Regions from separate parts of the Acidovorax sp. LjRoot117 genome, predicted to be linked through region 1. Evidence: riboswitches for the same ligand, from Rfam matches in the RefSeq annotation. Region 1 holds a riboswitch; the other holds the start of a gene.

Evidence for each region. A riboswitch is a leader RNA that binds a small molecule or an ion and turns the genes downstream of it on or off. The one in region 1 is predicted to bind cobalamin.
Region 2: linked by a shared signal. The riboswitch ahead of ACSQ3D_RS06105 (TonB-dependent receptor domain-containing protein) and the one ahead of ACSQ3D_RS07460 (TonB-dependent receptor) in region 1 are both predicted to bind cobalamin.

Annotation. Positions count from the first base shown of each region.
Region 1 covers NZ_CAXUPO020000002.1:443,718-458,678, reverse strand. The annotation lists gene ACSQ3D_RS07475 (FecCD family ABC transporter permease) at 1-442, opposite strand, end outside; gene ACSQ3D_RS07470 (ABC transporter substrate-binding protein) at 439-1,431, opposite strand; gene ACSQ3D_RS07465 (ABC transporter ATP-binding protein) at 1,431-2,225, opposite strand; gene ACSQ3D_RS07460 (TonB-dependent receptor) at 2,235-4,433, opposite strand; cobalamin riboswitch at 4,508-4,752, opposite strand; gene ACSQ3D_RS07455 (TonB-dependent receptor) at 4,774-6,957, opposite strand; gene ACSQ3D_RS07450 (ABC transporter permease subunit) at 7,002-8,462, opposite strand; gene ACSQ3D_RS07445 (ABC transporter permease subunit) at 8,474-9,871, opposite strand; gene ACSQ3D_RS07440 (ABC transporter ATP-binding protein) at 9,868-10,578, opposite strand; gene ACSQ3D_RS07435 (Fur family transcriptional regulator) at 10,843-11,241, shown strand; gene ACSQ3D_RS07430 (sulfatase family protein) at 11,363-12,745, opposite strand; gene ACSQ3D_RS07425 (Bug family tripartite tricarboxylate transporter substrate binding protein) at 12,703-13,743, opposite strand; gene ACSQ3D_RS07420 (TOBE domain-containing protein) at 13,757-13,972, opposite strand; gene ACSQ3D_RS07415 (SDR family oxidoreductase) at 14,325-14,961, opposite strand, start outside.
Region 2 covers NZ_CAXUPO020000002.1:141,358-156,318, reverse strand. The annotation lists gene ACSQ3D_RS06120 (ABC transporter substrate-binding protein) at 1-184, opposite strand, end outside; gene ACSQ3D_RS06115 (bifunctional adenosylcobinamide kinase/adenosylcobinamide-phosphate guanylyltransferase) at 181-801, opposite strand; gene ACSQ3D_RS06110 (cobyrinate a,c-diamide synthase) at 798-2,177, opposite strand; gene ACSQ3D_RS06105 (TonB-dependent receptor domain-containing protein) at 2,221-4,125, opposite strand; cobalamin riboswitch at 4,213-4,447, opposite strand; gene ACSQ3D_RS06100 (hypothetical protein) at 4,484-4,708, shown strand; gene ACSQ3D_RS06095 (cell division protein ZapA) at 4,705-5,094, shown strand; gene ACSQ3D_RS06090 (sulfite exporter TauE/SafE family protein) at 5,520-6,335, shown strand; gene ACSQ3D_RS06085 (EAL domain-containing protein) at 6,583-9,027, opposite strand; gene ACSQ3D_RS06080 (HD-GYP domain-containing protein) at 9,024-10,340, opposite strand; gene ACSQ3D_RS06075 (sulfite exporter TauE/SafE family protein) at 10,552-11,274, opposite strand; gene hemN (oxygen-independent coproporphyrinogen III oxidase) at 11,327-12,709, opposite strand; gene fnr (fumarate/nitrate reduction transcriptional regulator Fnr) at 12,892-13,614, shown strand; gene ACSQ3D_RS06060 (hypothetical protein) at 13,715-14,005, opposite strand; gene ACSQ3D_RS06055 (FixH family protein) at 14,115-14,435, opposite strand; gene ccoG (cytochrome c oxidase accessory protein CcoG) at 14,476-14,961, opposite strand, start outside.

The DNA.
Region 1 (14,961 bases):
CCTGCCCCACCGCGCGGCGCACCAGCAGCAGCACGGCCGCTGCGGCCACCATGGCCCCGGCGAAGGTGGCCAGCGGCAAGGTCCAGGCGCCCAGCGAGTCGCCCGCCCAGGCCAGCACTGCCACCGCACCCGCCGATGCGCCCGAGGACAGCCCGAACAGGAACGGGTCGGCCAGGTCGTTGCGGGTGACGGTCTGCAGCAGGCTGCCCACCATGGCCAGTGTGGCGCCCACCAGCAGCGCCAGCAGCACGCGCGGCAGACGCAGGTCGCGCACGATGGCCTGGGCCATGGCGCCATCCGCGCCCCCACCACCGGGGCGCGCCAGCGCAGCCAGGGCGTCGTGCCACGCGACAGGGGTGCTGCCCATGGTCAGCGACAGCAGGGCCAGCACCAGCAGCACGGCCCCGGCGGCTAGCGGCAGGGCCCAGCGCGGCAGCGTCATGGCAGGGCCCGCAGCGCGCGGGCGATCTTTTCGATGGCGCCGATGTTGGCCGGCCCCGGCGTGAGCTCGGCATAGCGCAGCGGGATGAAGCGGCCGTTGCGCACCGCGTCGGTGAGCCGCATGGCCGGGTGCGACTGCAGCACCTGGCGCAGGTGGTCGGGGCCCTGGCCGTTCTGGTAGTCGAGCAGCACGATGAACTGCGGGTTGCTGGCCGCCACGGCCTCCCACGACGCGGTGCCCCAGCTCATGGGCAGGCCGTCCATCACGTTGCGGCCGCCGGCGGCGTCGATCAGTGCGGTGGGCATGGCGGCGCGCCCGGCGGTGAAGGGCTTGTCCTCGCCCGAGTCGTAGACGAACACGCGCGGTGCCGCTGGCAGCACGGGCTGCGCTGCGGCCCGCACGCGCGCCTGCCACTGGGCCACCAGCCGCTCGGCCGCGTCGCGGCGGCCGAACACCGTGCCCAGGCGCAGCATGTCGCCGTAGAGCAGGTCCAGGGTGGCGCGGGGCTTGTCGCGCAGCGTGTGCGCGCAGCTTTCGGTCAGCACCAGGGTCTTGATGCCGTGGCGTGCCAGCGTGGTGGGCGTGACCTCGCCCCCGGGCTGCATGCCGTAGTACCAGCCTGCCATGAAAAGGTCGGGCCGCGCGGCGAGCAGGTTCTCGAGCGTGGGGTACTTGGGCGCGAGCTCGGGCACGTCGCCCAGGGTCTCGCGCAGCGATGCGTCGGACTTGTACCAGCCGGTGATGCCCGTCACGCCCACCAGTTGCGGGCGCAGGCCGAGGGCCAGCGCAATCTCGGTCATGTTGAGGTCGTGCACCACCAGGCGTTGCGGCGGGGCATCGAAGCGCAGGGTGTCGCCGCAGTTGGAGACGGTGACGGGAAAGCCCGAAGCACCAATACCAGCACCTGCAGGGCCTGCTGCAGCCACAGGGCCCGCAAAAGCCAGCAGCAGCGATGCGGACGACAACCAGGATTGCAGCACTGCCTTCATCACGCGGCCTCTCTTTCAAACGACCACAGCGTGCCGCCGTGCCGTGGGTGCCGGGTGCGCACCAGCTCCATGCCGAACACGCTGGCCACGCGCTGCGCGCTCAGCGCCTCGCGCGGGGGGCCGTCGGCCACCAGGCGGCCGGCCTGCAGCATCCACACCCGGTCGGCAAAGGATGGCACCAGCCCCAGTTCATGCAATGCCGCCACCACCGTGATGCCCAGGCCGCGCACCAGCGCCAGCAGGTCGGCGCGGGCCGCCAGGTCCAGGTGGTTGGTGGGTTCGTCCAGCAGCAGCAGCGTGGGCTCTTGCGCCAGCGCCCGCGCCAGGTGCGCGCGCTGGCGCTCGCCGCCCGACAAGGTGGAGAGCCTGCGCGCGGCCAGGGTGTCGACTCGGCAGGTGCGCAGCGCGGCGTCCACCACCCGCGCGTGTTCGGCGCGGGCCACGCGGTGCTGGTGCGGCAGCCGGCCGATGGCCACGTAGTCGCGCACCCGCAGGCCCAGGTCCACCGATTCGGACTGCGCCAGCACCGCCACGTGGCGTGCGCGGTCCAGCGCGGGCCAGCCGGCCAGGTCGTGCCCCTGCACCCGCACCACACCGTGCGTGGCCGCGATGCGTGCGCACAGCATTTTCAGCAGCGTGCTTTTGCCCGCGCCGTTGGGCCCCACCAGGGCCACGCATTCGCCGCGGTGCACGGTGGCATCGATGGGCGCCAGCAGTTCGCGCCCGCCGTCGGTGCAAAAGCCTGCGACCTGCAGCTGCAGCACGGGGGTGGGCGTGGCCAGGGGTGGAGACATGCGGCGAGCTTATAGCGCCCAGCGCACGGCCAGCTCGACGCTGCGCGGCGCGCCCAGCAGGATCTGGTCGGGGTAGAACGGATCCGACCAGGCGGCATACACCTTGTTGGCCAGGTTGCGGCCCCGCAGCGTGACCTGCACGCCGCGCGCCACGTCCACCGTCAAAGCCGCGTCCAGTGCGGTGTAGGCGGCCAGGCGCACAGTGTTGGCGTCGCTGTGAAAGCGCTCGCCCACGTGCCGCACCGAGGCCGACAGCTGCATCGGCACGCCTGCCACGAAGCGGTAGCCCACGCCCGCATTGGCCACCACGCGCGGCGCGTTGGGCGGTGTGTTGCCCGACAGCGACCCGCCGCCGGCCAGGGCGTAGTCCTGGTAGCGCGCGCGGTTGAGCGCCAGGTTGCCCCACACGCTCCACTGCGCATCGGGCCGCAATGCGACCGAGGCCTCGGCGCCGCGCGACTGCAGGGCGCCGGCCCGCGCCAGCGTCTGGCCGCCCTGCCCCGCATACACGTTGCGCCGCTTGGTGTCGTACAGCGCGAAGGTCCACTCGCCACGGTCCTGCCAGAAGCCCTGCTTCACGCCCACCTCGGCATTGCGGGTGCGGGTGAGATCCAGCGGCTGCGTGCCGCTGAGCAGGAAGATGTTGTTGGCCGCCACGTCGGCGCCCGTGCCGTACTGGCCGTACACGGTGGTGCCCGCCGCAGCCTCCCAGGTGAAGCCCAGGCGGCCCGTGGTAGGGCGCCAGGTCTTGTCGAACGGAAAGCCGTTGCGCTGCACGCCCTGGGCGTTGGCCGAGGTGCGCGACAGCTCGATGGACTCGTGCCGCACGCCGCCGATGAGCGCCACGCTGGGCGTGAGCTTGAGGCGGTCTTCCAGTGCCAGCACGGTGTTGCGGATGCCGGTGGTCTGCCGCTGCTGCGTGAGCGGACCGTAAGTGCCGCGCGCGGGGTTCACCAGGCTCACACTGTCGCCGGGGAAGTTGGCCGCACCGGGGCGGATGAAGTCGAGGTCGCTGTATTCGAACGCCGCCACCAGGCGGTTGTCGCGGCCCGCCACCTGGCTGTCCCACTGCAGCTCGGTCTTGTTGCCCACCGAGGTCTGGTCGTGCGCCAGGAAGAAGCGCTCGCGGTCCACCAGGCCCGTGGTGGCGTTGAACGCGGCGATCTCGTTGTTGAACCAGGTGCGGTCGGCGGTGTAGCGGTAGAACTGGGTGCGCAGCGTGAAGGCGCTGTCGATGCGCCAGTCGGCGCCCGCGCGCAGCCAGGTCTCGCGGGCCTCGTTGCGGTTATCGAGCACGTTGTAGTTGGTGCGCAGCGTGCGGCGGTCGATGGCCACCGGGCCCAGGTTGGTGCCGTTGTAGTTGGAGGTGTAGGTGCCCGACACCACACCGCCCACCGGCTGGATGCCCGGGGCGTTGGCCGACACCAGCGGCGTGCCCCAGTAGCTGCTGCCGTTGTCGCGCTTGGCCTCGCCGGCGACGAAGAGCTTGACGCCCGGCGCCACATGCCAGTCGAGCCCGCCCGAGATATGGCGGTTGCGCTGGCCGGTGTCGTTGACGAAGCCGTCGCTGTGCGAGCCGCTCACGTCGATGCGGTAGTCCAGGTCCTTCCAGGCCGTGGTGCCGCCCGAGCCGAAGGCCACACGCCGCTCGCCGAACGAGCCGACTGCGCCGGTCACTTCGCTCTGCACCGCGCCGCGGTGCGGCGCACGGGTGACGAAGTTGACGGCACCACCCACAGCGCCCTCGCCCGACATCAGCGATGCGGCGCCCTTCAAGAACTCGATGCGCTCCAGATTGGCCGCGTCCATCACACGCGATGTCATGTTGGGCGGACCGATCTTGATGCCGTTGTACAGCGTGTTGATCTGGCTGTTGGCAAAGCCGCGCATCGAGAACGCGCTGGGCTCGGCCGGAAAGTCCCCCGCCGTTACGCCGACTGCGGCCTGTGCGGCCTCGGTCACCGTGCGCAGGCCGCGCTCGGCCAGCACCTCGCGCGGCACCACGTCGATGGACGCGGGTGTCTCGCGCACCGTGAGGCCCAGGCGCGATGCGCCGTCAGCGCGCTGATCGAGCAGCGGGCCGGGCGTGGCGGACTCCTTCACGACAACGTCGGGCAAGGTGCCTGCGGTCTGGGCATGCGAAGGGAATGCAGCGGCCAGTGCCCACGGCACGACGGCCATCCGCAGGGGATGAAAAGAGTGGCTCATACGATGATGGAAAACAAATAGGCCCGGCGCCGGCCTCCCGCCAGCGCTTGAGCGTTATGGCAGCGCTCCATAGGAGCTCCACCCACTTGTTGGCCGGTATCCGGGCTGGCGGAAGAATCCCCCAAAGCCTTCCCAGGTGCTTGTTCAAGGCAGTCCAGTGGCTGTGCGTAAGGGGAGCGGGCTGCCGAGGTGGCGACCCATCCGTTGACCGTTGCGGGGGCAGCGCAGGCGCGGCACGGTCCTGTTCGGTGGTGCCTCCCTGCTTCCCGTTGAACTGCGGCATGCGAACCATGCTGCGAGCACCAACGGGGCGATTCTAGGGGCACGGTGCGCCCTCGCGTCAGAAGTCATACCGGGCCGACAGCTCGAAGGTGCGCTGCGGCGCGATCAGCACCTGGCTGGTGGCCCGGCCTGCAAAGCTGGCGTAGAGCTTGTCGGTGAGGTTGCGCACACGGAAGGTCAGCAGCACCGGCTGGATGCGCCAGCTGGCCGCCACGTCGGCCGTGGTGTGGCCGTTGATGCGAATCTGGTTGGCGTTGTCGGTGTACATCTTGCCGGTGTGGTTGATGGACAGGAACAGATCGAGCGGCAGGTCCTTGAACCGGTAGTTGGCGAACAGGTTCACGATGCGTTCGGGCACGTTGGGCGGCGTGTTGCCCACGCGCGATACGCCGCCCGCCTCGGTCAGCGTGTCGAAGCGCGCATCCAGTGCCGCCACATTGCCCGACAGCGTGAGCTGCTTCGTCGCGCGCCACGCAGCGGCCAACTCGACCCCGCGCGACGACTGCCGGCCGTTGTTGATGGTGACGTTGGCGTTGTTCGGGTCGCGCGAGAGCACGTTGTCGAGCGCGATGTGGTAGGCCGCCGCCGTCCATTCCACGCTGGCCAGGCTTTGCTTGAAGCCCACTTCCAGCTGTTGGCCCTTGGACTGCGGAAACGCCGCGTTGCCCGCCGACAGCAGGAAGAGCGAGCCCACCGGAATGGTGGCGTTGGTGTACTGCGCGTAGACGGACGATGCCGCGCTGAGGTCGAACACCGTGCCCAGCCGCGCGGAGTTGGACGAATACTGCGTGCCGAAGGCGCTGAACGTGCCCAGGTTGAGGTCGGTCACGCTGCGGTCCACATCCACGCGGTCGTGGCGCAGGCCGCCCACCAGCGTCCAGGCCGGGGTGAGCTTGAGCGAGTCTTCGGCAAACACCGAGGTGCTGCGCACGTCCGAGGTGAAGTTGGTGCGGTTGCCGCCGCCCGCCATCAGCGCCGGGTCGTCGTTGTAGGTGCCCACGGCCGGGTCGAACAGCGGCACGCGCAGGCTGGCAGCAGTGGCCGCCGAGCCGTTGGAAAAGCGCCGCGTGTTGTCGAAGTCGGTCTTGCTGATCTCGCCGCCCACCACGAACTTGTTCGCCATGCCCGCCAGGCGCCCTGTGTGCGCGGCATCCAGCCGGTTGGACAGGTAGCGCTGGTCGTGCGCGATGGTGGTCTGGTCGCGCGTGATGGACGCGGGGGCGGTGAACACCGCGCTTTCTGAATTGCGCCACAGCCGGTCGACCTGGTTGGCCGTGAGCTCGTTGCGCAGCGTCCACTCGGGCGTCAGGCGGTGGGTGATGCGGGCGCGCAGCCAGTAGGCCTCGGACTGGTTCCTGTCGTCCAGGATGTTGTAGTTGTTGCGCGCGATGCGCCGGTCCACCACCCGGCCGTCGGGCGTGCTGACCACGCTGGTGGGCTGGGTCGCCAGACTGCCGGGAACGAGCGGCGTGCCCCAGTAGGCATGGCCTTCGTCGCGGGCATAGTCGAACGACACATCGAGCCGGGTGGCACGCGCCAGGTCGAACGACACGCCGGTGGTCAGGTGCTCGAGCCTTTCGCTGTTGCGGTCGATGGTGCCCACGCGGGTGTCGTTGCGGCTGTAGTCGATGCGGTAGGCGCCCGTCTCGCCCACGGCGCCGCCCAGGCCCACCGCCGCCCGGGTGGAGCCGTAGCTGCCGTAGGACAGCAGGGCCTCGCGTCCGGGGTTGCCACGGTCGGGCCGCTTGGTCTGGAAGTTGACGAGGCCGCCGATGGCGCTGTCGCCCTGCAGCACCGACGCCGGGCCCTTGAGCACCTCGATGCGCTCGTAGTTCCAGGTGTCCTGCACCCGGTTGGTCACGCCCGCGCCGGACATGCGCACGCCGTCGTACAGGTACAGCACGTTGGTGAAGCCGCGCATCGACAGCGTGGTGGGTGCCGCAGGCGTGCCCCCGCCCGCCATGCCGGCCGCACCGCGCAGCGCCTCGCGCAAGGTGCGTGCGCCGCGCTCCTGGATCACGTCCTGCGACAGGATCTCCACCGACGCGGGCGTTTCGCGCAGCGTGAGGCCGAGGCGCGATGCGCTGGTGCTGCGCTGGTCCAGCTGCAGGCTGTCGCGGTCCTGCCCGCCCACGATGCTGACCGCGGGCAATTCGCGGTCGGGCTCTGGCGTCTGCGACCAGCTGGCGTGCGTGGCAGCAGCCACCGCCAGCGCCACGGCGGTGCGGGTGAAGGGGGTCATGGAATCGTCCTCTCGGGTTTGTTGTTCGGTGTTGGATGGATGCGCTAGACGACGCGGTAGCGGCGCAGCCGCCAGAGCGCTACGCCCAGCAGCACGAGCGTGGGCAGCAGCAGCTGCAGCACGGCCCGCGCGGCCTGGGCCTGCACAGTGCCGGGCGCTTCGTCGCGCCATGCAAAGGCGGGGATGTGCGCGAAGTCCGCCTCGGTGATGGCCAGGCCACCGTCGATGCGGGGAAAGAAGAAGTCCTTCCACGCCTGGTGGTAGGCCGTGATCTGCGCCATGAACCAGGCGTTGCGGCTGTGCCCCGTGCCCGCCAGCGCGGTGATGCCCTCGTACGCCACGGCCGCAGGCGACACGGCGCTCCAGCGCGCGACCAGTGCCTGTTGCTGCGCCTGCTGCGCATCGAAGCGGTCCAGCTCGGGCTGCAGCGTGTCGTCCACCTGGCGCTGGATGCGGTAGTTGGCCATGGCCCGCCCGCTCATGGCCAGGCGGCCGTCCTTGGGCACCAGCACGTCGGGCTTGTCCACATGCTCGTAGTCGGTGGCCAGCAGCGCGGCGTTCTGCGACATGGCCTGCGCGGTGACCACGCGGGTGCGGGTGGCCAGCTCTGCGCGCGAGGGCGCCGGGCTGGTGTGCGTGACCGCGATGTTCAGCAGCACCGGCACCACCAGCACCAGCACCACCCAGCCGATGATGAGCACCATCGCATTGGTGGCCGAAGACCGGCCGAAGGCATTGACCGCCACCACCGCGGTGAACCAGAAGAGCGCATACGCCCCCACCACCAGCGCCCACCACAGCGTGGCGCCGGGCAGGGCCAGGGCCTGCGGGCGCGCCACCAGCAGCACCGCCAGCGGCACCAGCACGGCGGCGCCCAGCAGCACCGCGGCGCGCACCGCGATCTTGCCGGCAATCAGCGTCGGCAAGGCCAGCGGCTGCGAGAGCAGCAGGCGCAAGGTGCCGTCTTCCTTCTCGCCGGACAGCAGGTTGTAGCTGAGCGCGAAGATCAGCAGCGGGAGCAGGTACACCACCACGAACGCCAGGTCGAAGTGCCCGCTGAGCAGGTGCCAGGGGTTCTCGATGTCGTTGTTGTGCAGGAAGTTGACCTTGCTCTGGTGCGTGACCTTGAACTGCGACGGGAACAGGTCGGTCTGCCCCAGCGCCATCGGCGCCAGCGCGGCGCTGGGCATGACGGCGTAGTGCGCGCCCAGCCCGCCGGCCATGTTGGCGGGGTTGGCCGGGTTGCCGAACGGCGTGGGGGTTTCGGTGCCGGCCATGATGCGCTGGAGCTGCGCCAGTTGGCCGGCGCGCGACTGCGCATCGGCCGCCACCAGGGCCGCCTGCGCGCTGTCGCGCTGCGTGGTCTGCAGCACGCCGTTGAAGAGCGCATAGCCGATGAGCAACAGGAACAGGCCGCCCACCCACCAGAGGCTGCGCTCCTTGAGCAGCAGGCGCAGCTCCTGCCGGGCGACCATGCGAAATCGTTGGAACTGAAATGCTTGCACGGATGGTTTCCTTAGAGCGCCCGTTGGCGCGCCACGGCAGCCCAGGCGAAGGCCACGGCGAGCAGAAGGCTGGCGCACAGCACCGCCAGGCTCGCACCGCTGCGGGCCAGCGCCCAGCCCACGGAGGGCGCGTGGTACTCAAAAGCCGGCACACGCGCCCACAGCGACGGGCTGGCCTGGTAGGCGAAGTGCTGGTGGCCCAGCGGGTCGGCGTGCGCCACCAGGTCCTGGCTCACGATGTCCTGGATGACGCGGCGATGGCTCTCCGCAGCGGTGGTGAAGTCACGGTGGTGCACGAAGTCGGTGCCCGCCATGGCGGTAGAGAAGGTGCGGATGGCCAGCAGCGGCATCAACAGGCCACCGGCTTCCTGCACCGCCTGCTGGCTCTCCCAGGTGTCCCACAGCCGCCCGAAGTGGCGGTCGTACACCGCATAGCTGGACTGGTCGTCGAGCTTGAGCGCGATGCCCCATTTGTTCAGCGGCACATCGCGGCTCCAGCGCTCGGTGGTGCCGAAGGCCTGCATCCAGACCTTGTCGGAAGTCGCCTTGCGGTCGGCGTCGAGCGCCTGGTTGAATGCGAGCCGCGTCGGGCTGGGGAACACGGCGCGCGACAGCTCGGACATCACGCGCGGCGCCACCACGGTGTTGGCGATCCACAGCGCCAGCAGCACGGTGATGGCCACGCGCGAGGTGCGCGATGCGGCCGACACCCCGAGCGTGACGAACACGAAGATCGCCAGGTACAGCGCATAGCCCAGCGCCAGGCCCGCAAAGCGCAGCAAGGCGTCGCCGCGCTCGCCACTGGCGGCAGACAGGGCCACCACCGCCGCCGCGATCAATGCGGCCGGCAGCAGCAGCGCCGCCAGGCCCAGGCCCAAAGCGGTTGCCTTGCCCCACAACAGGCGCAGCGGCGGCACGCCCAGGCTCAGCGTCTGGCGCAGGATGCCCTGCTCGCGCTCGCCGGCTAAGGCGTTGAAGCCCAGCACCACCACCAGCAAGGGGCCCAACACCTGCAGGATCCAGCCCACCGACAGGTCGCCGAAGCGCTGCAGGCCGGTGGCGTCCTGCGCGGGGCGGAACTTCACCTCACTTTGCCGGTGCGCCTGCAGCCACACGGTGCTGCCGATGTAGGGGTTGATGCCGGGGTCCAGCAGCGCCAGCGCCGCGTCGGGCTTGAAGGCGTGCATGCCCTGGTGCGCCGCGTCGTGCGGGTGGCGTGCGCCCTGCCGCAGCCAGTCCTGGTAGTCGGAGTTCTGGGCCGCGGCCTGCTCTGCGCGTGCCTCCTTCTGGTGGCCGTAGCCCACGGCGAGCGCGGTGAACAGCAGCAGCATGACGATGCCACCCGCCCAGTACAGCCGCCCGTCGCGCAGGCGCTCGCGCAGGTCCTTGAACGCGATCAGCCAGATCATTGGCCGCCCCGCATGTGCCGCAGGTACAGGGCCTGCAGGTCGGTGTCGCTGATCTGCTGGCTGTCCAGGCTCTCGACCAGGCGCCCCTGTTTCATGATGCCGATGCGCGTGGCCGTCTGCTTGGCGTGGAACAGGTCGTGCGTGGTGGCCAGGATGGCCACACCCGCGTCGCTCGCGCGCTGCAGCAATGTGGTGAACTCGGCCGCAGCATGCGGGTCCAGGCCCGAGGTGGGCTCGTCCAGCAGCAGCGCCTTGGCGTCCTTGGCCAGTGCCACGGCGATCCAGATCTTCTGGCGCATGCCTTTGGAGTACGCGGCCACCCGCTTGTCGGCCGCGCCGGCGTCGAGCCCCACCTGGGCCATCAGCTCCAGCAAGCGCGTGCGCGGCGGCGGCTCGCCCAGGGCCAGCGCCGCGAAGTAGCGCAGGTTCTCCAGCCCGGTCAGCGTGCCGTACAGGTTCACCTGCTCGGGGATGTAGGCCAGGTACTGCTTGGTGGCCACAGGCTCGCGCGTCACGTCCACGCCGTGGATCAGCGCCTGCCCTCCGTCGGGGTCGATGAAATTGAGGAACAGGTTGACGGTGGTCGTCTTGCCCGCGCCGTTGGCGCCCAGCAGGCAATAGATTTCGCCCGGGCGAATGCACAGGTCGAGCGGGTGCAGGGCGGTGTGGTCGCCGTAGCGTTTGGTCAGGCCGATGGCTTCGAGCACGGGGAGGTTCTCCAGTCAGGCGCGGGAAAGGGGGCAAGCTGGCTACTGCACCGAGGCACAGGGGCACAGGGGCACAAGGGCAGCCAGCGATCGGCGCAAAAACCTGGCGATGCCAGATCAGCCTTTAATGATAATGCATTATCGATATCAAAAAAACCCATCCGGTGGACTGCACAAGAAACCACACGCCCGGCATCGCGGGCCGCATGGAGTGCAGTCACCGATAATTCGCAGTCCCTGCTCCACGCCACCCTGTCTTCCCCGATGGAACGATCCACCAAGCAACGCACCGCCATCCACGCCGCCATTGCGGACGCACACCGCCCCCTGACACCGCAGGAGGTGCTGGACAGCGCACGGGAGAGCGTGCAGGGCCTGGGCCTGGCGACGGTCTATCGCAACATCAAGGCGCTGGTGGAAGACGGGTCGGTGCAGGTGGTGAACCTGCCGGGCGAGAGCCCGCGGTACGAGTCGTCTGCGCACGACCACCACCATCACTTTCAATGCACGGTGTGCTCGCGGGTGTTCGACGTGCACGAGTGCCCCGGCGATCTGCGCAACCTGGCGCCCAAGGGCTTCACCGTGGAGCGGCACGAGCTGACGCTGTACGGGCGGTGTGCGGATTGCGCGCCGGTGCCTGCGCGGGCGCGTGCCAGGCGGTAGGCAGCGGGCGGTACGCGTTTGGTGCGTACCGGGCTGCCGGCCAGAACGCAAAAAGGCGAGCCGTGGCTCGCCTTTTCTTCTGGCACCACCGCAACGCGTGAGGCTGCGCTGCGACCTGTGGCTACCCCCGCGTGAGCCGGTGCGGCACGTAGTGGTCGGCCTGGACGTCGGGCGTCACGCCATGGGTGTAGACGTCGTCGGTGATGGGCAAGAACTGCGCGTCCCACGCGGCCCACCGCGTCTTCAGGCGCGCGAAGACCGCGGGCTCGAGGTCGCGCAGGTTGGCGCGTTCGCGCTCGTCCTCGGCCACGTTGAACAAAAACTCGTTGTCATTGACCTTGAGGTACTTCCAGTGGCCGTCGCGCACCGCGCGCTGGGCCTGTGCCTTGTAGCGCCAGTACAGCGTGCGCGGATGCGCGGGCGCTGCGCCTTGCAGCACCGGCAGGATGTTCTCGCCATCGCTCGGGTAGTCCGCATGCGGCGACAACCCAGCAGCGGCCAGCAGCGTGGGCAGCCAGTCCATCGATGCGGTGACCTGGTGCTGCACCTGCGGCGCGATGCGCGCGGACCAGCGCAAGAGCGTGGGCACGCGCAGGCCGCCTTCGAGCAGCTCGGTCTTCTGGCCGGTGAAGGGCCAAGTCTTGGAGAAGCGCTCGCCGCCGTTGTCGCTGGTGAAGACGACGATGGTGTTGTCGGCCTCGCCCACATCATGGAGCGCCGCGAGCACCTGGCCCACCGCGGCATCGAGCGCTTCGACGATTTCGCCGTACTTGCGCAGGCTGCCGCCGTCGTAGTGGAACAGGCTCTTGATCTGGTGCGCCACGGCCTCGTCGCCCGGCCCTTCCCAGGGCCAGTGCGGCGCGGTGAAGTGCAGCGACAGGAAGAACGGCTTGCGCTCGTCCGCGCCCTGCCCTGCGCGGGCGTTGATGTACGCCGTGGCCTCGTCGGCCAGCACCTGGGTGTAGTAGCCGGCGCGCTCCACGGGCACCTCGTTCTCCCACAGGTCGCGCGCCACGTCGTCGCCCACGCCCGGCTTGTGCGTGAAGTAGTCGATGGCACCGTGCAGGTTGCCGAAGAAGCGGTCGTAGCCGCTCTGCAGCGGCCCGTACTGCGGCGGCAGGCCCAGGTGCCACTTGCCGATGAGGGCCGTGTCGTAGCCCACGGCCTTGAGCAGCGACGGCAGCGTAGGGTGCTCGGGCGGCAAGCCCAGGCCGGTGTCGCGCAAGGCGATGGGCTCTTCCAGCCCCGCGCGCAGCCGGTACTGGTAGCGGCCGGTGATGAGCGCGATGCGCGTGGCCGAGCACACGGCCGAATTGGCGTACGCCTGCGTGAACCGCACGCCCTGCCCGGCCAGGCGGTCCAGGTGGGGCGTGGCGAAGTCCGTGGCGCCATAGACGCCCAGGTCCGCCCAGCCGAGGTCGTCGGCCAGGATGAAAACGATGTTGGGAGCCTGGGCCACGGTCAATCCGCCCAGAACCCGGACGACTCGATCACCGGCCGCCATTTGGCGATCTCGGCCACGCGCAGTTGCTCCAGGGCTTGCGGCGTGCGCGGGTCCGGGTCGAGCGCGATCTCGTCGAGCCGTGCCTTGACCACCGGGTCTGCCAGCGCCTTGTTGAGCGCACGGTTGAAAGCGGTGACGGTGGCTGCCGGCGTGCCGCTGCGGGCCCACAGGCTGTACCAGCCGCTGCCCACGGCCTTGGGGTAGCCGGACTCGGCGAAGGTGGGCACGTCGGGCAGTTCGCGCGTGCGCTTTTCCGAGAAGGTGCCCAGGATGCGGATCTTGCCCTGCTTGTGCAGCGGCAGCAGCTCGGTGGTGGTCTGGATGGCCGAGCTGATCTGCCCGCCCGCCAGGTCCGACAGCATGGGCCCGCCGCCCTTGTAGGCGATGTGCACGATGTCGATCTGCGCCGCGCCACCCAGCAGCAGTCCGAAGAAATGCGGCAGGCTGCCCGCCGCCGGGCTGCCGAAGTTGGCGCGGTCGGGGTGGGCCTTGAGCCAGGCCACGAACTCGGCCACGTTGCGCGCCGGGTGGTTGGCCGGCACGGCCAGCGCGAACTGGAAGTGCGCGAGCAGGCCCACCGGCGTGAAATCCTTGGCCGGGTCGTAGCCCGGCTTCTTGTAGACGATCTGCGACAGCACCGGCGTGATCAGCGGGGCGATCAGAAAAGTGCTGCCATCTGCAGGCGCCGACAGCAGCGCCTGCGCGGCGATCTGGCCGCCGGCACCGGGCCGGTTGTCCACGATGATGTTGTGCTTGCCGCCCAGGTGCGCGGGGATGCGCTCGGCCAGCACGCGGGCCAGCAGGTCGATGCCGCCGCCCGCGCCAAAGCCGACCAGGATGCGCGAAGACTCGGGCACCGCCGTCGCCTGGGCCCACGCGGCCGGGGCACCGCCCACACCGCAGGCCAGCGCGCACACGCTGGCCGCAGCGCGGCCCAGCAGCGTGCGCCGCTGGCGCGAAAACTCTGTCGACGATGGCGAAGTCCGTGTCTCGGTCATGGCTGCTTCCGGGTCAGAGCTTGGCGATGGAGACTTCGGTGGACTTCACCAGGGCCACCACATCGGAGCCCACGACCAGGGCCAAGTCGTCCACCGAGCGGGTGGTGATGACCGACGTGACGATGCCCCAGGGGGTTTCGACATCGACTTCGGAGACGACATCGCCGCGAATGATCTCGCGCACTTTGCCCTTGAACTGGTTGCGGACGTTGATGGCTTGGATGGACATGAAAAGGCTCCTGGAAGATAGGAAAAAAATGGGCGGATGCTGGGGCGGAGGCCCGTGTCGACAACGATCTGTCGCACCGGGCAACCTGCCGTGCATCCACAAAACTAAACAACCAGAAGCAATGTAAATTAAGTTTCTTATACGAATAAATGGTCATTACTCATAAGCTTTGACTTAGATGTGTGGGGCATGAGTTGCAGCCACCACGGCATAAGCGCGGGCCGTGGAAGTGCCCCCGGCATCCAGGCCGCACCACCCGATGGCCGCTGCCAAACGCAGCCGCCCCGCCAGACCTTGCAATCTGGCGGGGCGAATGGAAGCGGCCGGTTCAGCCGGGGAGGTTGCTGGTGTCTCAGGCGGGCTGCGGCAGGTAGCTCGGCCGCGTGGCCGTCATCGACAGCTTGACGTGCTGCGTGAGCTCATCGGCCAGCACTTCGTCCGCGCCTGCCGCCAGGCCGTCCAGCGCGCGCTGCACGATCTGCTCGGGGCTCGACTTGGGGACGTCGAAGCCGCGCGTCAGGTCGGTATCGACATAGGCCATGTGCAGGCCCAGCACCTGCGTCTTTTGCGCCGCCAGTTCGTGGCGCAGTGCGTTGGTCAGCGACCATGCGGCCGACTTGCTGGCCGAATACGCCGCCAGCTCGCCGCCGTTGACCCACGACGCCACCGACAGCACGTTGAGCAGAGCCCCACCGCCATTGGCCGCGAGGATGGGCGCAAAGGCCTTGCTCACGCGCAGCACGGCGAAGACGTTGGTGTCGAAGATGCGGCGGGCCACCTCTTCGCTATCGGCGGCCATGAAGCCCCCAGGCTGGGCGATGCCGGCGTTGTTGATGACCAGCGTCACATCGTGCGCCTCAGCCGCTGCAGCGGCCACGTCGGCCGGGTTGTTGACATCCAGGCGCAGGGCCTGCACCCCCGGCTGGGGCGTAACGGTGGCGGGGTCGCGCGCACCGGCGTAGACCTTGCGTGCGCCGCGGGCGAGCAGC
Region 2 (14,961 bases), 300 kb from region 1:
CGCTCTCGGTCAGCGATGGCAGCAGGCTCACGATGCGCTGGGGCGGCTGCGCCAGCGCAATCTCGCGGCCACGGTCGTCCTGGATGCGCACCGACTGCGCACGCGCCAGCCCCGCCATCAGCAGGCACAGCGCGATGAGGATCGCCACCACCCACAGGATGCGGCGCACGGGGGTCGGCTTCATGCGGCGGGCTCCTTCAAGGTGAGGGGCAAGCCCGCGGCCATCAGCGTGACGCGGGGGCACACCTGGGCCACCTGCTGGTTGAGGGCGCCCAGCGCATCGACAAACGCGCGCACCTCGCGGCCCAGGGGGATGACGCCCAGGCCGATCTCGTTGCCCACCAGGATCACCGGGCCGGGCGATTGCGCAATTGCTCCTAAAAACATAGATGCTTGCGCTTGCCAGTTGCGCGACAGGGCCTGTTTTTGCTCCAAATTCATGCTCTCGGCGCCCAGGGGCATCGTCCACTGGGTGAGCCACAGCGTGAGGCAGTCCACCACCAGCAGCGTGTGCGCGGTGCTGCGCTGCGCGATGGCGGACGCCACGTCGAGCGGCTCTTCCACGGTCGCGAGGCCCGGCACGCGCTCGGCGCGGTCGCGCTGGTGGCGTGTGATGCGTTCGCGCATCTCGTCGTCCCAAGGCTGGCCGGTGGCGATCAGCACCGCGCGGTGGTCGGCGGACTGCGCCAGCCAGTCGCGCGCCAGCAGTTCGGCGCGGCGGGACTTGCCGCTTTTTTGGCCACCCAGGATGAGCTCGGTGGTGATGGCTTGCGAAGGGTGCGGTGCGGACATGGCCGTCATGATGCCTGCGCACCCAGCAGTTGCGCCACGGCCTCAGGGCTGGAAGGGAACCAGGCGTGGAAGTAGCTGGCGTGGATGCTGCCGTGGTGGTACAGCGCCTCGCCGGCATCCGCCGCCACGGCCTCGCCGGATCGGGCCGTGCGCGCCACCACCGGCGCTGTGCTGGCGGCGGTCGAATAGTGAAAGGTGTGCCCGCGCAGCGTGTGCCGCCCGGCGACGGTCAGGTGCTGCGGCCCCAGCGCGGCCAGGCGCTTGTGCATGGTGACGTGGCCGGGCAGCAGGCCCCACAGTGGCGCCGTGCTGCCATCGGCCAGCGTGATGGCGTCGAACAGCGCCATCATGCCGCCGCATTCGGCCCACAGCGGCTTGCCGGCCGCGACATGCGCGCGCAGGCTGGCCTGCATGGCGGTGTTGGCGGTGATCTGCGCGGTGTGCAGCTCGGGGTAGCCGCCGGGCAGCCACACCGCGTCGCACTCGGGCACTGCGGCGTCGTGCAGCGGCGAGAAATGCACCACGCGCGCACCCAGTTGCGCCAGCGTGTGCAGGTTGGCCTCGTAGATGAAGCAGAACGCCGCATCGCGCGCCACGGCCACCGTGCGGCCTTGCAGCAGCAGCGGCGGCACCGCAGGCGGCTGCGCGGGGGGCGCAAAGTCCGTCACCCACCGCTGCAGGTCGGATGCCGTCATCTGGCCCAGCGGTGTCGCCGCCAGCGCGTCGGCCGCGGCGTCCAGCCGTTCCAGGCTGTCGGGCAGTTCATGCGCCGCGATCAGGCCCAGGTGGCGCTCGGGCAGCAGCGCGCCGGGCTTGCCGGTGCCCGCGTTGGCTGCCGCTGTGCCGGGCTGCACGCGCATCACCGCGCCCATCCAGTCGGCGTCATCGCGCAGGCCCTTGCGCAGCATGTCCGCATGGCGGGCGCTGCCCACGCGGTTGGCCAGCACGCCCGCCCAGCGCAGGCCCGGCCGGTAGTGCTGCAGGCCGAACGCCAGCGCGCCGAAGGTGCCCGCCATGGCCGATGCGTCGATGACGGCCAGCACCGGCAGGCCGAAGCGCTGGGCCAGGTCGGCCGCGCTCGGGTCGCCGTCGAACAGGCCCATCACCCCTTCGATCAGGATCAGGTCGGCCTCTTGCGCCGCGGCATGCAGGCGCTGCGCGCAGTCGTGCGCGCCGTTCATCCACAGGTCCAGCTGGTGCACCGGCGCGCCACTGGCCAGGCGGTGCCAGTGCGGGTCCAGAAAATCGGGCCCGCACTTGAAGACCCGCACCCGCCGGCCCTGGCGCGCATGCAGGCGCGCCAGGGCCGCGGTGACAGTGGTCTTGCCCTGGCCTGATGCAGGGGCGGCGATCAATATCGCCGGACAGCGTGCCGGGGTGACCATTCTTCGGGCTTCTCTCGCTGCTCTCTCTCGTTGATGTTTGGGCTTACTGCGGCGCCCACTTCACGCCTACGTACGCGGTGCGTCCGGCTGTGGCGTAGGTGCGAGCCAGCTCGTAGTGCTTGTCACCCACGTTGTCCACGCGCGCCACCAGCGTGAAGTCGCGGGCGATGCGGGTGCTGGCGTACAGGTTGACCAGCGTGTAGCCGCCCAGCACGTTGGTGTTGGCCACCGTGTCGAAGCGGCGGCCCGAGGCCTGCACCTCGGCGCCTACGGTCCAGCCCGCGAGCTGCGTGTCGGCGCCCAGCGTGCCGTGGCGCTTGGCGCGGCGGGCCAGTTGCTTGCCGGTGTCCAGGTCGCGCGGGTCCTGCAGGTCGAGCGAGCCGCGCAGCTGCACGCCGCCGAGCACACCTGCCAGGCGGTACGAGCCTGCAAAGGTCACGCCCTTGTACTCGGCGCGCGCGGTGTTCACGTAGCAGCCGAAGGGCGATGGGCACGGGCCGGGCGCGCCGAAGGAGATCAGGTCCTGCACGCGGTTGCGGTACACGGTGGCCGAGAAGCTGTTGCTGCCCTGCGCCCAGCGCAGGCCCACCTCGGCATTGCGGCTGCTTTCGGGCTTGAGCGAGCCCACGCCGTATTCGCTGAAGCGCTGGTACAGCGTGGGCGCGCGGAACGCCGTGCCCACCGACGCGGTGGCGCGCCACTGCGGCGCAAAGGTGTAGCCGTAAGCCAGGCTGCCGGTGCCCTTGCCGCCGAACTCGCTGTCGGAGTCATGGCGCACATTGGCCTGCAGCGTGTGGCCGCCGGCGGTGTAGCCGTAGCCCAGGGCGATGGCGTCCTGCGAGCGCGAGCGGTCGATGGGGGCGTTCTGGAGGTTGTCTTCGCGCCGCTCCAGCGCGGCGGTGACCAGGTGCGCGCCCTGGCGCCATTCGTTCTGGAACAGGTAGCCGCGCAGGTGCGTCTCGCTCAGGTACACCGAGGGCGTGGTTTCGTACTGGTCGCGCGAGTCGGTGACCTGCAGGCGCGTCTTGTATGCGGTGGTCCACTGCGCCTGCCAGGTCAGGCCCAGCGCGTGCAGCTGGTGCTGGTTGCGGTCGTCCTTGCCCAGGCCGTTGTCGTAGCCGCTGTCCAGGTCGTTGGCGAGCAGCGTGGCGTCCAGGCGGTGCGCGGCATTGATCTGCAGGCCCAGGCGCGCGTTGGCCGACGTGCTCTCGTAGCCGTCGCGGTCGGGGTTTTGCGTGGCCACCGTGCGGGCATTGAAGCCCTTGCTTTTCTCGCGCGCAATGCCGAGCGCGTAGTCGATGGTGCCGGTGGCACCGCTCACGCCGGCTTCAATCTTGGTGGTGCTGTGGCTGCCCACGCCGATGCCCACGTACGGCGCCACACCGTTTTCACCGCGCTTGGTGAAGATCTGGATCACGCCGCCCATGGCGTCCGAGCCGTAGACCGCGCCCGCCGGACCGCGCAGCACTTCGATGCGGTCGATCTGCGCAAGGGGAATGGCCTCCCACGCGGCGCCGCCGGTGGACTGCGAGTCGATGCGCACGCCGTCGATGTATACCGCGGTGAAGCGGGATTCGGCACCGCGCAAAAACACGCCCGTGGTCGTGCCCGGCCCGCCGTTGCGAGAGAACTCGATGCCCGGCACGCGCGCCAGCACATCGGCCAGGCCCGTGGCGCCGCTGGTCTCGATGGTGTCGCGGTCGATCACCGTCACATCGGCCACCAGGTCTGACAGCGGCTGCGGCGTGCGGGTGGCGGTCACCACCGTCTCGGTGAGCGACGGCGCGCGCAGGTTCTGCGCGATCTGCACCGGGCTGCCGGCCTCGCTGTTCGGCGCTGGCTGCGCCTGGGCCTGCGCAGAACAGGCGGCCACAACGGCCATGGCGGCCAGGGCCGGCTGCAGACACAGCGGCGCTGCAATGCGCGCACGAGGGGTACGGATTTTCATGGGGATCATCGTCAACAAACAAAACCCGAGCCGGCCTCCCCGCCAGCAGATGGGTGATACGGCTGCGCTTTGCCCAAAAAAGGCGTGGGCGCAGCCACCGTGTTGGCCGGTATCCGGGCTGGCGGAACGCCCTCCAACGCCTTCCCACACGCTTGTTCAAGGCGCACAGTGGCTTGTGATGGAGAGAGAATCGGGTGATTCGTCCGCTGACCGTTGCGGGGGCAGCGCAGGCTCGGCGTGCCATGCGTGGCACGCCTCCCTGCTTCCCGTTGAACTGCGGCATGTGAACCACACCGCGAGCACCAACCTCGGGATTTTACGGCCGATTACAAACCGCCACCCTACAATCGGGGGCTCTATGGCAACACCATCGACCACCGACCAGATCGCCGAACGCGTTGAACGCCTGCTGCTGCGCCACGCGGAACTGCAGCGCACCAACGCGCTGCTGGCCGACCAGGTGGCAGCCCTCACGCAGGAGCGCGATTCGCTCAAGTCCCGCCTTTCGGCCGCGCGGGCCCGGGTGGACGCCCTGCTGGAGCGCCTGCCCGCCGCAGCCCCCGCCACGAAAGAATCCGAATGAAGCAAATCGAGGTGCAGATCCTGCAGCAAAGCTACCTGCTGACCTGCCCCGAAGGCCACGAAAGCCGCCTGCTGGACGCCGTGGAACGGGTGGACACGGCCATGACCCGCATCCGCGATGCCGGCAAGGTGCGTGCCCGCGAGCGCATCGCCGTGCTCGCAGCCCTGAACCTCGCATTCGAGATCGCCGACCGCGAAGCGGCTGACCTGGCAGCCGCCAGCACCCGGCCCGCGGTGGACACCGCCCCCGCCCAGCCAGCGGCCGCTGTCGCGGCGACGACAGCGGCCTCGTCCTCGGCCCCGCTGCCCGCCGCCGACGACCAGCGGCTGCAGTCGCTGGTGCAGCAACTGGACCACGTGCTGGGCGAAGACGGCCGGCTTCTCTGAGCGACGGGGCCCGCCCACCTGCCCTGCATCCGGGCGCTGCCGAAGCTTTGCCGACCCTGCCATCCAGCGCACCGCGCACGGTGCATCGCCTTACGGTCTTTACAAAACCGTCTTTCAGCGCAGTGCCCTGGCAGCGCCTACAATGGACGTGTCTGCGATGCCGCCGGGCTTTATATTTCCTTGAACCAATGCTCATTGAGCTCGGGCTTGGTACATCGTCCGGTGAGCGTGATCATCTCGCGTCAGATGAACCCAACACTTGGCTGCCCTCGCCCACCTGAACCCCCGGTTCAGGATGAGGGTTCGGTGGCAATCGCAGACACCTTATTCCCCATGCCCCTGTCACCCCGCCGCCCGGCTGCACCGCGGCGGCGACAGGGCGCAGGCTTGGCGGCCGTGCCGCCCTCACGCTTTCCTTTTGCGCCATGCTGGACCCTCTTCTGATCGTTGAACTTGGTGTCCTGGGCCTGGCCACGGGCTTTCTCGCGGGCCTGCTGGGCATTGGCGGCGGAATGCTACTGGTGCCGTTCCTGACCTACATCCTCGGCGCGCGGCAGGTGTCGCCCGATCTGGCGGTGAAGATGGCGATCGCCACCTCCATGGCGACGATCATGTTCACGTCGATCTCGAGCGTGCGCGCCCACCACAAGCGCGGCGCGGTGCGCTGGGACATCGCCCGGCGCCTCGCGCCCGGCATCGTACTGGGGGGCTTCATCGCCAGCCTGGGCGTGTTCGCGCTGCTCAAGGGCTCGTTCCTGGCCATCTTCTTCGCGCTGTTCGTGAGCTTCTCGGCCACGCAGATGTTCCTGGACAAAAAGCCCGCCCCCACGCGCCAGATGCCCGGCGGCGCGGGCCAGGTGGCCGCGGGCGGGGTGATCGGCTTCCTGTCGGGCCTGGTGGGTGCCGGCGGCGGCTTTGTGAGCGTGCCCTTCATGACCTGGTGCAACGTGCCCATCCACAACGCCGTGGCCACCAGCGCTGCGCTGGGTTTTCCGATCGCGCTGGCCAACGTGGTGGGCTACGCGATCAGCGGCCAGGCGGTGGAAGGCCTGCCCCCCGCATCGCTGGGCTACATCTGGCTGCCGGCCCTGGCCGTGATCGCCACCTGCAGCGTACTCACCGCCCCGCTGGGCGCCAAGGCCGCGCACAACCTGCCCGTCAAGCAGCTCAAGCGCGTGTTCGCCACGCTGCTGTTCGGGCTGGCGGCGTACATGCTCTGGAAGGGGCTGGCCGCGTCCTGACCGGGGCTGGGCTGGCCGCCGGGCGGCTGCGGGCTACGGCGCAGCAAGAGCGTACCCACGAGAGCAGGACGCTACGATATTGATAGCTGCTTGCACTGATCCATCAAGCGGTAGCGGCATTTTTTGCATTGAATCCACCTGCCGGGCCAGGCCACAGGACCCGCATGCAACGGCGCAGTGGCACGGCGCACGACACAGCCACCCGCACAGGCCGCCCCGCGCACACTCTGCGCTCCCACGCCGATGCTCAGATCTGCAACCCGTCGCGCCGGCCCTGCGCCTTGAGCGGCAGCGGCTTGCCCAGCATGGCGCGAAACTCCGGCGCGGGCAGGCCCGGTGCGCACAGAAACCCCTGGTAATGGTCGCACTGCATCTGCAGCAGCACGGCCTGCTGGGTTTCGGTCTCCACCCCCTCGGCCACCACCTCGATGTGCAGCGCACGGCCCATGCTGATGATGGCGCTCACGATGGCCCGGTCGCCATCGTCGTCGGGCAGGCCGCGCACGAAGGACTGGTCGATCTTGAGCTTGCTGATCGGCAGCTTCTTGAGGTACGCCAGGCTCGAATACCCCGTGCCGAAATCGTCGATGGCCAGGCCGATGCCCAGGCCCGCCAGCACACGCAGGCGCTGCTCCATCTCCAGCGCGTCCTGCAGCAAGATGGTTTCGGTCAGCTCCAGCTCCAGCAGCGTGGGCGGCAGCTGGTGCACGGCCAGCAGGCGCGTGATACGGTCCACGAAGTCGGGCTGGCGGAACTCCAGCGCCGACACGTTCACCGAGATCACGATGGGCATGCCGCTGTGCATCCACTGCGCGGCCTCGCGCACAGCCTGCTCCATGACCCAGGCGCCCAGCGTCACGATGTAGCCCGACTCCTCGGCCAGCGGAATGAACTGCCCGGGCGACACCGCGCCGAATTCGGGGTCCGTCCAGCGGATCAGCGCCTCGGCGCCGGTGATGCGGCCGGTGGCCATGTTGACCTGCGGCTGGTAGTGCACGGCCATGCGGTCCTGCCCCAGGGCCTGGCGCATCGCGTGCTCCATCTGCATGCGCGAGAGGAGGTTGGCGTTCATCTGCGGCTGGTAGAAGCCGTAGCTGCCCCGGCCGCGCTCCTTGACGCGGTACATGGCCGTGTCCGCCTGCTTGATGAGCTCGTCGAGCGTGGTGCCGTCCTGCGGGTACAGCGCCATGCCGATGCTGCACTGGATCGAAAAGCCCATGCCGTCGAGCATGAAGGGCTTGAGCATGTCGTCCAGGATGCGGCGGGCCACGCTCTCGGCCACCACCGCGTCGCCGCCGTGCAGGTAGATCACGAACTCGTCGCCGCCCAGCCGGCACAGCATGTCCGTCTGGCGCAGGCAGGCCTGCAGGCGCTCGGCCACCAGTTGCAGCACCCGGTCGCCGAACGGGTGGCCCAGCGAGTCGTTGATGATCTTGAAACGGTCCAGGTCCAGGAACAGGATGGCAAAGCCGGTGTCGCTCTGGCGCGCGCCCTGGATGGCCGTGTCCACGCGCTGCGACAGCAGCAGGCGGTTGGGCAGCCCGGTCAGCACGTCGCTGTAGGCCAGCTCTTCGATGCGCTTTTGCGCGGCGTGCTGCAGCGTCAAGTCGCGCATGAAGCCGATGCTCTGCACCAGGCGGCCTTCGTCGTCGCGCAGCGCCACCCACGACAGCTGCACCGCGCAGTACGCGCCGCTGTCACGGGGCAGCCACAGCTCGCCCTCCCAGAAGCCGTCGCGCGCCCAGCCCTCCAGCACCTGTTCCATGAAGGCGATATCGGCGCCGCCGCCGAACAGCGACGACGCCATGCAGCCTTCGAAGGACTTGGCCGACGGCCCGACCAGGCGCTCGCACCCCGGGTTCATGCGCAGCACGCGGTGCTGGCTGTCGGCGATGAAGATCGCGTCCAGGCTGGACTCGAACACCCGCGCCGCCAGGCGCAGGCTGGCCTGGATCTCGGTCTGGCGGGTGATGTCGCGGTACGAATACACCCGGCCCACCGGACGGCCCTGGCTGAACTGCGGCACCGAGCGCAGCTCCAGCACCACGCCGCTTTTCAGCGTGAGGATGTCGGTGCTCTCCTGCATGGGCTCGCGGGCAATGGCGGCCATGCGGTCGGTGTACGCCGCGGCGTCCTGCACCTGGGCGGCCATGTGCGCGTAGACCGCGGCATCGTCGCGCTCCAGCAGCAACTCCCGCGGGATGCCCCACAGCTGCGCCAGGCGCTGGTTGAACGCACGCACCTGGCCGTGCAGATTGCACACCAGCATGCCGTCGGCGGCCGAGTCGAGCGTGGCCCGCAGCTCGGACAGCAGGGTCTCCAGCTCGCGCTCGGTGGCCGCCTGGATGCTGCGGTCCAGCATGGTCACCATGAAGATCGTGCCGCCATCGGGCCCGTTCGGCACGCGGCTCACCTGCCGGTTCACGGGCACCAGGCTGCCGTCGGCCCGCAAAAGGCTGGTGTGCGAATGGATGCCATCGGCCACCACCTGGGCGGGCTCGCCCCAGAAAGCGACGTCCTGCGGCGTCGATGCCAGGCCGAGCACCGAGGTGCCCACCATGGACGCCACGGGCGCACCCGCCAGCCGTTCGGCGGCGGCATTGGCGCGCAGGATCAGCAGGCTGGATTCATCGACCAGCCACACGGCCTCCTGCAAGCCGTCGAGCCAGCCGTGGGATTGCACGACCGTCACGCGCCGGCCTCTTCGGGGCCGGGGTTGACCGCTCGCTCAAAAAAGTAGCAGATGCGCTGGCGTGGAGACAGGTAGTCCAGCGCATCGCGCGGCAACTGCGCTGGCTTGAGGCTGCGGCGGATGCCCAGCTCCGGCACGGTTTCCAGGTCCAGAATCGGCGCCTCTTCCTTGGGAATGCGCGAGTCGTGCACGATGACCTTGGGCCGCAGCGGGCGCGACGAGTTGACCGACGCGACGATGGCATACCGGTCGTTGACCAGCTGCACGATGGACCCCGGCGGGTACACGCCCATCATGCGGATGAAGGCCCCCAGCACGACGGAGTCGAACTTGGACTTGAGCTGCGCGAAGATGACCGACAGCGCCTCGTGCGGCGTGAGTGCATCCACGCCGTTGGCGGGGTTGCACATGCGGTCGTAGCGGTTGACCAGGGCCAGCACCTGGCTGGCGCGCCCGAGGTCCGGGCCCGACAGGCGCAGCGGGAACCCGCTGCCGTCGACCATTTCATGGTGCCGCGCCACGGCGGTGAGCACCGTGTCCGGAAAGCCCATGCGCATGGCGAATGCCACCGACTCACCCACATGGGTCTCGTAGCGCGAGCGTTCCATCGGGATCATCGACGGCGTGACCTGCCGCAGGTTGGGCGGCAGCTTGAGCTTGCCCATGTCATGGATCAGCGCCGCGACGCCCAGGTCGTGCAGCTCCACGCTCTTCATGCCCAGGGCGCGGCCCAGCAGCAACGAGATGACCATGACGTTGATGGGGTGCAGGGCATTGCGCTCGCCCACGCCCTCGGACAGCAGCCGGATCACCGAGTCGCCGTTTTCCAGCAGCTCGGACACGCAGCCCGACACCAGCGCATCGCCCTTGGTGCGCGCCTGGTCCGGGTGTTCGGACACCACGCGCTCCATGGCCTGGTACTGGCGCGTGGCCTCGCCAAAGCGCTGGTCGCAGGCGGCCAGGGCGCGGTTTTGCGCCTCCAGCAATGCCCGCCTGCGCAGCGCCTCGGGGTCGGCCGCGGGGGTGCCGCCCGCCGCGTCCACCCCGGGGGCGGCGGGCGCGGGCATTTCGGGCACGCGCCAGGCCGCAGGCACCAGCTCGCGCTGGTCGGGGTCGCTCTTCTTGGGAACGTAGCGCACCTCGGTCAGGCCGAGCTCGCGCAAGGTGGCGATCTGCTCGATCGACGCCACGCGAAAACTGCTGACCGGAAACGGATGGTGCATCCAGCCCACATCGAGCTGGATGTACATGCCGACCCGCAGTTGGCTGATGTCGATGAGGATGGAAGAGTTCACTTCAAGGGCGCGAAACATGGAGACGTGAATGCCACCAATAGTTACACAGATTATCGCCCTAAGCCTGCGTGATCAATTCGTTGCTGCCGCGCAGACGCGACACCACAACACTTCATGCCGCACGCCCTGCCGCTACAGTGCAGTGATTACCCGCACGGGCCGCCGTGGGGGGCCGGCTGCCGCACCGCTCCCCCGCGGCACCTGACCCCGCAGCACTTTTCACGACTGGCTACCGGCACCAGAGGGACGGCTTGTAGACCAGATCCATCCAGAGCGCCCAGCCGGCCACCGCGCAGAGCAGGCCGCCGGCCACCCGCGTGCCCCCATCGGCGCGCCAGGTACGGAGCCGCGCCCGGAGCCGGCCCCATGCCCAGGGGCCGGCGGCCAGCCAGAGGCCGCTGCCCACGCCAAAAAGCGCCATGGCCAGCGCCCCTTGCACCGGACCGCCACTGAGCGCGGCCACCAGCAAGGCCGAATACAGCAGCCCGCAGGGCATCAGCGCCCACAGGAAACCCGCCAGCAGCACGCCCCCCGGGGCCTGGACCAGCGGGCGCACACGCGCCCACACCGCCCGGCCCGCCTGCTCCACCCACTGCGGCTGGCGTGCCTGCACCATGAGCATCAGGCCCCAGGCCATCACCGCCACATGCGCCAGGGTCCAGGCGGGGCGCAGCGCCATGGTGTGCTGGGTCAGCCATGCCAGGCTGTCCATGGCCAGGGCCGCGAGGGCGCCTGCCAGGGCATAGCCCGCCAGCCGGCCCGCGTGAAACGCCGCCGTGCGCTGCACCACGCCGCCGCGCGGCAACCACCGCACCGGCTGCGCCACGGCACCCGCCGCAGGCCCGCCCCCCTGCCCCACCAGCGCCCCACAGGGCGCCGCACACATGGCCAGGCAATGGGACCCGCCGGCAAGGCCCATGAGCAGAGCGGTCGAAGCTACCGTGAGCAGCATGGTGGGCAAGCGCCTGAAGGCACCCCGTGGGCGCGGGCGGTGAGGCCGGGCATCAGATGATGCGCGAGAACCGCGCCCGGTTGCGGTCGGCCTGCAGATAGCGGTCGAACACCATCGCGATGCCGCGCACGAAGAACCAGCCCATGGCGGTCACCGCGATGCCGTCCTGGCGGATCTGCACCAGCCCCTGGTCCGCCATCTCCTCCAACTGTTCGATCTCGGCCGCGAAGTAACGCCGAAAGTCGACGAGCCACGCCTGCTCCAGCGGCTCGAACAGCAGCTCGCCCTGGCACATCAGCGCCATGATCACGGCGCGGCGCACCAGGTCGTCGCGCGTCAGCGCCAGGCCGCGCACCACGGGCAGCCGGCCCTGGTTCAAGAAGTCGTAGTACTCGTCCAGGGTCTTCGCGTTCTGGCTGTAGGTGGCACCCACCCGGCCGATGGCGGATACCCCGAGGCCAATGAGGTCGCAGTCGGGCTGGGTGCTGTAGCCCTGGAAGTTGCGGTGCAGCCGGCCCTGGCGCTTGGCCACGGCCAGCGCGTCGTCGGGCAGCGCAAAGTGGTCCATGCCCACGTACACGTAGCCTGCGGCCATGAAGGCATCGAGCGAGCGCGACAGCATCGACACCTTGGCCCCGCCCATGGGCAGCTCGGCCGGGACGATGCGGCGCTGCGGCTTGAAGCGCTCGGGCAGGTGCGCGTAGGCATACAGCGCAATGCGGTCGGGCCGCAGTTGCACCACCTGGGCCAGCGTGCGGTCGAACGACTCGGGCGTCTGGCGCGGCAGGCCGTAGATGAGGTCGACGTTGATCGACTCGAAGCCCAGCGCGCGCGCCGACTCCACCAGCGAGAACACCTGCTCCGCGGGCTGGATGCGGTGCACGGCCTTCTGCACCTCGGGGTCGAAGTCCTGCACGCCGAAGCTCAGCCGGTTGAAGCCCAGCTCGGCCAGCACCGCCAGGCGACTGGCATCCACCGTGCGCGGGTCCACCTCGATCGAGTACTCGCCGCCCGGCGCGAGCGTGAAGCTGCGCTTGAGCATGGCCATGAGCTCGCGCAGCCCGTCGTCGGACAGGAACGTGGGCGAACCCCCGCCCAGGTGCAGCTGGCTCACCACCTGCCCGGTACCGCAGTGGGCGGTGTGCAGGTCGATCTCGCGGCTCAGGTAGCGCAGGTAGACATCGGCGCGGTCATGGTGCTTGGTGATGATCTTGTTGCACGCACAGTAGTAGCACAGCGATTCGCAAAACGGAATGTGCACGTACAGGGACAGCGGCAGCGCCTTGGCCCCGGTGCCCGCGCGGCGCTGCTCCAGCGCAAGCACGTAGTCGTCCTGCCCGAAGGCCTCGACGAAGCGGTCGGCCGTGGGGTAGGAGGTATAGCGGGGCCCTGGCACATCGAAGCGGCGCAGCAGCTCGGGCGAAACAGCAGTCATTGGAAGCATCCTTGCGTACGTTGCCACTGTGCCGTAAGCTGTTCCTCGCGTCCTTGATCTACGTCAAGTGATGTCACCAGCCGACCAGCGACAATTTGATGCATGTCAGTCGCCCACCCCCGGTCCGCAGCGAAGCCTCGCCACCACGGGGTGCAACGCCCGAACCCCAACCAGCTGTACCTATGAACCCGCTCACCATGAAAGTCGCCTGCTCCAACTGCAATCTGCGGGAGCTGTGCATGCCTGTCGGCCTGAGCGATGAGCAGTTGCAGCGCATCGACGAGGTCGTGGCCACCCGCCGCAAGGTCAAGCGCGGCACCACGCTGTTCCGCAACGGCGAGACCTTCACCTCGCTGTATGCCATCCGCACCGGCTTCTTCAAGACCTGCGTGGCGACCGAAGACGGCCGCGACCAGGTCACCGGTTTCCAGATGGCCGGGGAGATCATCGGCCTCGACGGCATCGTGAACGACCAGCACACCTGCGATGCCGTGGCGCTGGAAGACGCCGAAGTCTGCGTGATGCCATTCGACCGCATCGAAGAACTCTCGCGCGAGGTCACGGCGCTGCAGCACCACGTGCACAAGATCATGAGCCGCGAGATCGTGCGCGAGCATGGCGTGATGCTGCTGTTGGGCAGCATGCGCGCCGAAGAGCGGCTGGCCGCATTCCTGCTGAACCTGGTGCAGCGCCTGCACGCACGGGGCTTCTCGCAGTCCGAGCTGGTGCTACGGATGACGCGCGAAGAGATCGGCAGCTACCTGGGCCTCAAGCTCGAGACCGTGAGCCGCACGTTCTCCAAGTTCGTCGAAGAAGGCATCGTCGAGGTCAAGCAGCGCCATGTGCGCATCCTCGATACCGACGCACTCAAGCGCATCGTGAACAGCCAGCAAGCCTGCCACTGAGCACCACCACAGGCCAGGACTTCGGCGCCGGCTTCGAGCCGGCGCTGTCGTTTTCAAAACGCCGTTTTCACCACACGCTGGCTCGGCACACCTCGGCACATCAGGAGCACGATGTCTTGCGGCAATCGTCAGGGCGCTCCCCCGGCGGCACGGGGCAGCGGTTCAGCTCGAACGGCGACATCGCCAGCAGCGTGGTCAGCGCGCTCGATGCCATCGTGACGGCCCAGAACGCGAAGAACGCGAGGGTATAGACCCCCTCGCGCGACAGTGCCAGGGGCTGGCCGAACCAGTGCAGGTCGTGCGGATCGACCAGGGCAAAGACCAGCATCTCCATCACGCCGGCCATCAAAAAGGCGGGCCAGGCAATCCACATCAGGCGTTGCGTCCACATACTTGCAGTCTCCTTCGCGGGGCGAGCGGGCACGGCGGTACCGCAGGGGCCGCCGGTGCTCGCCGGTGTTGTTGTTGTCGTCGTCGCAGCCGGTCAGCCGGTGGGCGACTCAACGCGGCTGGTCCTGCACCGGCGTGGCGGCGTGGTTGCGGCCCTTGACCGCGGGCGCCAGGCTCTTGGATGGGTTTTCCAGCGTCTTGTTGATCTCGATACCCTGGCGGTAGTAGTCCTCCGCCACCACCGGGTCGGGGCGCGAGATGGCCAGCCACAGCGTGACGAAGCCGGCCACGATCACGATGGCGGGCCCGGCGATGACCAGCCAGACGTGGCCGAACTTCCACCACGGGGCGGCGGCGGGCGCGGCGCCCGGACCTGTGGAACTGGCAGAGATGGCTGGGCCGTTGCGGCCGATGGCGGGATTCGATGGCATGTCAGTACTCCTTGCAAATCTTCTCGGGCGGTGCAGCGCCTCAGCGCGGCACCAGGAAAACGGATTTCTCGGTCACATGGGCGGCTCGGTCCACCGCCTGCACGTCAAACTGCACCGCGTGCGAGCCCGGCGCGGCCGATCCGTACGGAATCTGCAGCCGCACCGCCACCCAGCGGGATTCCGCGGCACCGATGTCCACCTCGGCCTCCGAGGCCACTTCGAGCGCGGTCAGCCCGCGGGCGGCGATGCGGTAGCGCTGCGGCCCCTCGGTCGCATTCATGATCTGCAGGCGGTAGATGTTCTCGAGCTTGCCCCCGGCCACGATGCGTGACAAGGCCGCACGGTCGCGCACCACATCCACCTTCAGCGGTGTGCGCGTGACCAGGCTGGCCAGCATGGCAAGACACAGCGCTGCCAGGATCGCGGTGTAGATCAGCACGCGCGGGCGCAGCACCCGGCGCAGCATCTGCGACTGGCTCCACCGGTTCGCCACGCCGTTCTGCGTGGAATAGCGGATGAGCCCGCG